Regions from separate parts of the Proteiniborus sp. DW1 genome, predicted to be linked through region 1. Evidence: riboswitches for the same ligand, from Rfam matches in the RefSeq annotation. Region 1 holds a riboswitch; the other holds the start of a gene.

What was found. Region 1 has a riboswitch for glycine ahead of DW1_RS07025 (GrdX family protein). Riboswitches for the same ligand answer to the same signal wherever they lie in the genome.
Region 2: it holds a riboswitch for glycine, as region 1 does, so the genes downstream of both, gcvT (glycine cleavage system aminomethyltransferase GcvT) here and DW1_RS07025 (GrdX family protein) in region 1, are expected to answer to the same signal.

What each region holds. Positions count from the first base shown of each region.
Region 1 covers NZ_FMDO01000030.1:3,775-7,973, reverse strand. Annotated here, with positions in the region: gene DW1_RS07040 (glycine/sarcosine/betaine reductase component B subunit) at 1-260, opposite strand, end outside; gene DW1_RS07035 (thioredoxin TrxA) at 380-697, opposite strand; gene trxB (thioredoxin-disulfide reductase) at 737-1,684, opposite strand; gene DW1_RS07025 (GrdX family protein) at 1,837-2,400, opposite strand; glycine riboswitch at 2,363-2,465, opposite strand; gene DW1_RS07020 (ATP-binding cassette domain-containing protein) at 2,919-4,199, opposite strand, start outside.
Region 2 covers NZ_FMDO01000002.1:6,546-10,744, forward strand. Annotated here, with positions in the region: gene DW1_RS00055 (CbiQ family ECF transporter T component) at 1-324, shown strand, start outside; gene DW1_RS00060 (DUF169 domain-containing protein) at 344-1,159, shown strand; gene DW1_RS00065 (pyrophosphohydrolase domain-containing protein) at 1,228-1,614, opposite strand; glycine riboswitch at 2,229-2,323, shown strand; gene gcvT (glycine cleavage system aminomethyltransferase GcvT) at 2,527-3,633, shown strand; gene gcvH (glycine cleavage system protein GcvH) at 3,679-4,062, shown strand; gene gcvPA (aminomethyl-transferring glycine dehydrogenase subunit GcvPA) at 4,064-4,199, shown strand, end outside.

The sequences.
Region 1 (4,199 bases):
TCAACTTTTGATAGTACTCCAGGGAACAATCCGCCAGATCCTTCAACCTTAACTCTTGGCTCTATTACGTCCTTAACTGGCGTAATTCTAACACTTTCACCTGGTCTTGCTAACTCTACATCTACACTTTTTATGTTTTCGTCATCGCTTATTGCTGCGATTAGTTCTTCCTTGTTGACAAAAAGTATTCCATTATCTACTTTTGTTTTGTCTCCAAACTGTACATCTTTAATGATAATATTACCTATTTCTAGGCGCATAGAGTTCACCTCCTCTTAATATTTCACTTGTGACATATATATTGTAACCCTACAGAATAGGTTTTATAACCCATTCTATAGGTTGGTTACCTAAATCAAACTAAAGTAAATTTATATAGTTATATATATTTTTGAATCATTGCTTCAACATTTGCTGGTGTAGCATCATCTTTAACTAATTCATCAATTTTTTGTCCATCTTTGTAAATTGCTATAACTGGCAAGCCTAATATTTTTTGTGAAATTGCAAGTCTTCTAGCTTTACCAGTATCTAAGCTAGTAAATTTCATTTTTCCTGCATACTTTTCTGCAAGTTCATGAACATGTGGCATTAATGCTTTACATGGTTCACAACCTTCACTCCAAAAATCAACTAAAACATAACCTTCTGCCTTGAGCACTTCCACTTCAAAAGTATCCTTATCAACTGCTAACATAGATATCCCTCCTATAATTTTTGTTTTATATTTAAAATTTTACTCTTCAAAAGCATTCTCAATATATTTTTCAGCTTGAGTAGCGGCTATAGCGCCATCTGCAGTTGCAGTAACTACTTGTCTTAATGATTTTACCCTACAATCACCTGCTGCAAACACCCCAGGTATATTTGTTTTCATGTTGTCATCTGTTATTATGTATCCATTTTCCATTTCTACCATGCCTTCAAACAATGAAGTCACTGGGTCATATCCTACGAAAACAAATACTCCGAATGTACCGTCATCTTCATCTGCAACTATTTCTGTAATTTCTCCTGTTACTCTGTTTTCAAGCACCATGGATTCCAGTATTCCTTCACCTTTTACTTCTTTAACTACTGAGTTCCATATAAAATGTAACTTTTCATTTTTAAATGCTTTTTCTTGAATTGATTTAGCTGCTCTTAACTCATCTCTTCTATGAACTATAGTAACTTTTCTAGCAAACTTAGTTAAGTACATTGCTTCTTCAACAGCTGAATCTCCACCACCTATAACATAAACTTCTAAGTCAGTAAAGAAATCAGCATCACATGTTGCACAGTATGAAACACCTTTACCAGTAAGTTCTTTTTCACCTGGACATCCCATTAATCTTGGCTTAGCTCCAGTTGCAATTATTACTGATTTTGCATGGTATTCCCCTTTTGCTCCTTTAATAACTTTAATCTTGTCTTGTAATTGTACTTCTTTTACTTCGTCTAGTACTCTTTCTGCACCAAACTCATCACATTGCTCTACCATTCTTGCAATTAGAGATGGTCCTGAAGCATTTTCAACTGAACCTGGATAGTTAGCCACTTCTTCAGTAGTAACTATTTGTCCACCAGCTTTTTCTTTTTCTAATATAAGTGTTTTCATTTTAGCTCTTGCTGCGTATAAACCTGCTGCTAAACCTGCAGGGCCTGAACCGATAATTATTGTATCGTATAAATTATTTGTCATGTGCTTCACTCCTTTATTTTATAATAAATTATATCCACTAAGGTTTAATGGCTAACATTTGTAAAGTGTAATACATGAATCTATAATAAGTATAAAAATACATATTGTCATTGTCAAATAAATTTACCCAAACCTTTATATTTTATGCAAGTCTAAATCAAGTTGCTTAGTACATTTTCAATTAAAGATAAATCTACTGTTTGAAAATCAAAAAGTGCAATATCTTTCCAATCTGGTGTTGGTCTATTAGCTATAAACTTTTTAGTAGTCTCTATGGCACTTTCAATAATAGTCAGAGACTTCATATCTAATTGCTTTTTATTTTTCGAAATTAATATAGTTCTGTACGGAGTTTCATTAGGTTTTATGCTACCTGCTAAAGGATGGGACAAAAGCTCATGCCCTAAATGAATTTTATCTCTAACGGTTTCTAAAACTCCGAGGTAATCCTTATGATACAACTCTACTTCATAGGTAGATGCAAACTTTTCTTTTATCAAGGGATTGTTTGTAATAATTACTTTCTCCATTATCTCACTCCCTACAATCCTGAAAATTTTAGCACAAAAAAACAGAATAGAAGTAACATTATTATGTGCCCCTCTACTCTGTTCTAAACCTGAGAGATTCTTCTTTTTCAAGAATTGCTCCTTCGGTGCCATAGGCTTTCCAGAGAACTGTCCAAATACGGTCCTTTTGCCTGAGAGATTCTCCATAAATGGCAAACTTATGACTTACTCCTTCGGCGCCAATTGATATTGGTCTCTTCCGCATTTCTCATCCAGCTTTATTTTTTTAATTATAGAATTGTTAAATACAAATCAGTTTTCCTATTCAAGAACATTATAATACATAAAAATTTTGTATACAATACTTTTTTAAATAATTTTATAATAAAATTTCTTAAATAACCTTAACAATTGTTATTAATTAATGAACAGAGCATACAAATATAGATTGGAAAATTTCATATTTCTTAACCATTGATTTGTCTAAATTTAAATAGAAAAAACTGTCTACGCTTAACAGCATGGGTTGTCCAAAACTTGCTATGAATGGTTTTTTAGACCTTGCTCAGTGAAATTCCCACTCACTATATGATATGCCCTTATCTTGACCCACAGCCTGACTCCCCATGTTTGCTACATCTCTGAATTTAACCGAAAAGAAATACTATTTGATAAAGCTTTTCTCCCATCAAAACTATGTGTAGGTGTCTAATGGTATACATATTTTAAAGTCCGGGTATAGTCCCCAATCCATTATGTACATGCTGAAGCTGGATTACTTTTGTACATTTTTTCAAAAAGTCATCACTAAATTTATGTGAAACTATTATAGTACATGTGTCTTCTAATTCAAGTAATGTCTCTTCAATAATCTGCTGATTATAATCATCTAATGAAGCAAAGGGCTCATCTAACAATATATATTTACATCCGCTGTACAGTAATCTGGCAAGGGCGATTCTTTGTAGTTCACCTAAACTGACGTTAGTCTGTTCCGAATCCAAAATTGTATCTTTTCCGTGCAGCGACCTGGATAACATAGTGTCAAGCCTGAGTAATTTTATATATTTATTGAATTTTTCCTCATCATATTCATGATTCATGATGATATTATTTTTTATGGTATCCTCGAAATAAGTAGGAGTCTGAGTCAATAATTTCAACTTTGAAAAATATGATTCATCTGAAATACTATTCAGCTCCAAATTGTCAATTAAAACTCGCCCCGTATATTTATCCAATTGCTTATTAAGTATTTTTAATAGGGTTGATTTTCCTGTGCCCGATTCACCAATAACTGCTATAATATCACCTCTTCGGGCCGTAAAACTTATATTGTCTAAAATCTTTTTGCTTTCCTTGTATTCATATGATAAATTTTCTACCCTGATTTCACTTAATTTAACATCTAGTCCCTTAGGTGTACTATAGTCCAGAATTTTTTTTACTTTATCTCTTATTCCCTTAGTTGAATTTATAGAATTAGTAAACCATCCTAGCATGAATATTGGAGCCATAATTGAATTAGAAATTTGAATTATAAAGACGATATCACCTGCAGTCATATGACCATGAATACTCAAATAGATTGACACTAGATATATTAAAATAAAAAGCGTAGTGCCTAAAAGATTATTGATTTTTTCAATTATGCCATTAGTGTTGGAGTAAGAAGTTAAGCTATTATTATAATCAGAGTAATATCTTTTAAAGTCGTTGCGTATTACATCGTTGTATGCAAATGACTTGATAATGACTATGTTTTTACTGTAATTTTTAATCTTTCTGATTAAAATATTCAGTTTTTCCATTGTTTTCATCCACTCATTATTTACTCTGTTTTTTGTAGCCACAATCATAATTATCATTGTTATCACTGTAAATAAAAGTGGTATGATATAAATAACATTTAACATTGTTATATAATATAGGGCAAGTAAAAAGGAAACACCAACAGTCACAATCTTCATTATTATAAAATAATAGTTGTTGAATAGGCTCGACAA
Region 2 (4,199 bases), on a different contig from region 1:
TTTAAGGATGAACTAGAAAAAATTAGATTAGCTCATGTAGTGAGAGGTATTGAAGAAAAAAAGGGTTTTTTTGGGAAAACAGAGATTGTTAAAAGATATTTTGTCCCTATGCTAGCTACAGCTATTAGAAAAGGAGAAAAAGTTGTATTAGCCATGGAAAGTAAGGCTTTTGGCACATATAAGGAGAGAACCTTTTATAAAGAGATAAAAATAGAAAAACTCGATAAAATAGCTATGGTAATATGGTTTACATTTTGTTTAGGAGTAGTCATGGCATTGAAATATTTTAAAGTTTTAAAGTTAGGCACAGGAATAGGTGCGTAGATACTAAAGGAGGGATTGTATGTCACCTTATAGACACGATAATATATTTTATGGTAATAGCCCAAAAGAATTTCCAAAAGAAATAGTTAAAGAATATGTTGAGAATTTAGAGTTAATGCTAGATTTAAAACGTAAACCAGTAGGCATAAAACTTTTATTTACAGAGGAAGAATATAACAAGTGTGAGGTAAATGAAATAAAGGGGAAAACAGCATATTGTGTTATGGTTGAGAAGGCTACTAGAGGCTTTAGGTTTAAATCAAAGTTATCTAATCATGGGTGTGATGGTGGAACTACTGCTTTATCCTTAGAAGATAGCAATGAAACCATAGAATCTGGGAGAGAATATTTTTCCTACAATCTTTATGCCACAAATGCTACAGCATATAGAATGAGAAAGGAAATAAAGAGCTTGCATCGAGCAGGGTTTACGACTTATGGAGTATTAATACAGCCTCTAGATGATTTTGATATTATTCCAGATGTAGTGATATTTATTGCTAATCCTTATCAGGTAATGAGACTAACTCAAGGATATGTATATCATCTTGGAATAAAGCCAGAGTTAGATTATGGAGCTATGCAGGCAATTTGCTCTGAAATTACAGTAGTACCTTATCTAACAGGACAAATGAATATATCTGCTTTATGTCCTAGTACTAGAATGCTGGCAAAATGGAAGGATGAAGAAATGTCAGTAGGGCTTCCATATGAGCATTTCATAAATACAGTAGAAGGAGTAATGTATACTATAAATTCTACAGATATTAAGAAAAGAAAAGATGAAATAGCTGAAAGATTTAAATTAAAAGGCAAAAACATATGCCTAGAATAAAATAAGAATAAGGGTTCTAATAGTTAGAACCCTTATTCTTTACAGTTTTTATAAATACATCTATGTGTTTATTTAGCCTGATTATCTATTTCTTCTTTAATTCTAGGATAAGGATCTTTCCAACCTTCAGGCTTCATAGTTTTTCCATCTCCATTGTAGTGAGGTTTTCCATCGCTCCATAGCTTGTCCATATTTGCATTATGTACAATCTCAAATATTTTATCGGGTTTGACCCCCATTTCAACAAGAGTTCCCAATGCAAAATACATTAAGTCTATCATTGCATCTGCCTGTTCATATATATCACTGGCTTCTTTAAACTCGTTTATCTCTTCGAGCATCCAGCTATATCTCTTACATACTCTATCAGAATCAAGAAGCTTAGGAGTATCTCTATAGGGATGTCCAAATTTCATTTGAAAGTCTCTAACCATATACCACCATTTATCGCTCATATTTTACCTCCAAGAGTCTAATAATTCAATTATCTGTTTTGAATATAATTTATGATTTTTATTGTATCATATTTTGCTTGTAGGAGATATACAAATTTAAGGACTATTTAATAAGTAGAAATTTTAACAAAAATACAAAGTAATTTGTAGTTGTTACTTATAGTCCAGTAAATTAGCCAATAAATTATTTGCTAAGGTTTATAAATAAAAAGAATACATATCTAGTAAAAAAACAATGGTTAAAAGTTTAACAAAAATAATACAATAAAGCAATAGTTATTGATATTTTTTATGATATGTAATATCATTATAGATACAGCAAAGACAAATTAATATGATAAAGCGGATAGCCAAAAATGTGCTGCCTCATTAAATCACAATATAAATCTATACTTTAGAAACAAATAGTTAATTTTTTAACGAGACTTAAGTTAAAAATATATCAATTGTTGATATTTATAAAAAAATATATTATGATTTAATGCGAGCAGGTTAACCAAATAAATATTGTACTAGATGAAGGTGGCGTGAGATATCTTTTCATAAGATAGCCGAAGAAGCAATATAAGACAGGCCGGTCCTTATAGAAACTTTCAGGCAAAAGTATCGTCATCAGATAGAACTCTGAAGAGTCCGGTTATTCGGCGCCGAAGGAGAAATGTATTACATAAATGCAGAAGCTCTCAGGTTAGGAAACAGAGGAATATAATGGCACATGGCTTTCTAATGCTTTAATGCTATTATATTCCTTTTTTTATAATTATAATTGTAAGATTTACTTATGATTTGGGTATATTATATTATATTGCCCTCTGTAGTGAATATATTTTTTTGTTAGTTGTATAATTATATTAGCTAAATTAGCTAAAATTTAATTAAAGTAACTTTATATTTTGAAAGGAGGAGTTTATTTTGACAGAACCAAGAAAGACATCACTTTATAATGCTCATCTTAAGCATGGTGGAAAAATAGTAGATTATTCAGGATGGGCATTACCAGTACAGTATGAAGGTTTGACACAAGAACATGAGGCAGTAAGAACACAGGCAGGTATGTTTGACGTTTCGCACATGGGAGAAATAGAGATAACAGGCCCACAAGCATTAGATTTTGTTCAATATTTAGTAACAAATGATATTGCAGTACTTAATGATAACCAAATAGCATATTGTTTTATGTGCTATCCAGATGGAGGAGTTGTAGACGATCTTTTAGTTTATAAGTTCTCAAAAGATCATTATTTCCTTGTAGTTAATGCAGCTAATGTTCAAAAAGATGTAGACTGGATTAATGAAAATTCAAAGGGTTTTGATGTAACTGTTAAGAACCTTTCAGATGATATATCTGAAGTTGCTGTTCAAGGACCTAATGCACAGAAAATTGTTCAAAAGCTTACTGATACAGATCTTTCAGAAATAGAATTCTTCTATTTAAAGAGAGATGTGAACATAGCAGGAGTGAACTGCTTGATTTCAAGAACAGGTTATACTGGAGAAGATGGATTTGAGATTTACTTTGACCATGACCATGCAGAAGAGTTATGGGATAAGATAATGGAAGCTGGAAAAGAAGAAGGACTAAAGCCAGCAGGTCTTGGTGCTAGAGATACACTTAGATTCGAAGTAAACCTTCCTCTTTATGGGAATGAACTTGGAAAGGACATTACTCCATTAGAAGCAGGATATGGGATGTTCGTAAAACTAAATAAGGAGAATTTCATAGGAAAGGATGCCTTAGCTAAACAAAAAGCAGAAGGCTTAAAGAGAAAAATAGTTGGTTTTGAATTGATAGACAAAGGTGTTCCTAGACATGGATACGAAGTTTTTGCAGATGGTAAGAAAATAGGATATGTAACAACAGGATATTTCTCACCTTCTACAAAAAGAAATGTAGGTCTAGCATTGATTGATATAGAATATACTGAACTTGATACAGAAATTATCATACAAGTAAGAAATAGAAGTTTAAAAGCAAAAGTTGTAAATAAGAGATTTTATCAAAAGCATTATAAAAAATAAACTAAATATAAAAAATAAAAATTAAAATCAAGGAGGAATTTGTTTATGAAAATAGTAGAAGGTCTTTTATATTCAAATGATCACGAGTGGATTAAAGTAGAAGGAAATGAAGCAACTATAGGAATTACAGACTTTGCACAACACAAATTAGGAGAAATCGTTTATGTTGAATTACCACAAGTTGACGATGAGTTAAGCAAAGGAGATGTTTTCTCAGTAGTTGAATCAGTTAAAGCAGCTTCAGACTCTTATCTACCTGTATCAGGTAAAATAATTGAAGTAAATGAAGACTTAGAAGGAGAACCAGGATTACTTAATGAAGATCCATATGCAAACTGGATTGCAAAAATTGAGCTTTCAAATGAATCAGAACTTGAAGAATTAATGGATGCTGAGGCTTACGAAGACTTCTGTAGTAAGGAGGAATAGTATGCATAGATATATACCAAATACGGAGGCTGATAAAAAGCGAATGCTTGAAAGCATTGGCGTAAACTCCGTTTGCGACTTATTTTCTGATATACCAGATAACTTAAAGTTAAACAGAAAGCTTAACATTGGTGACG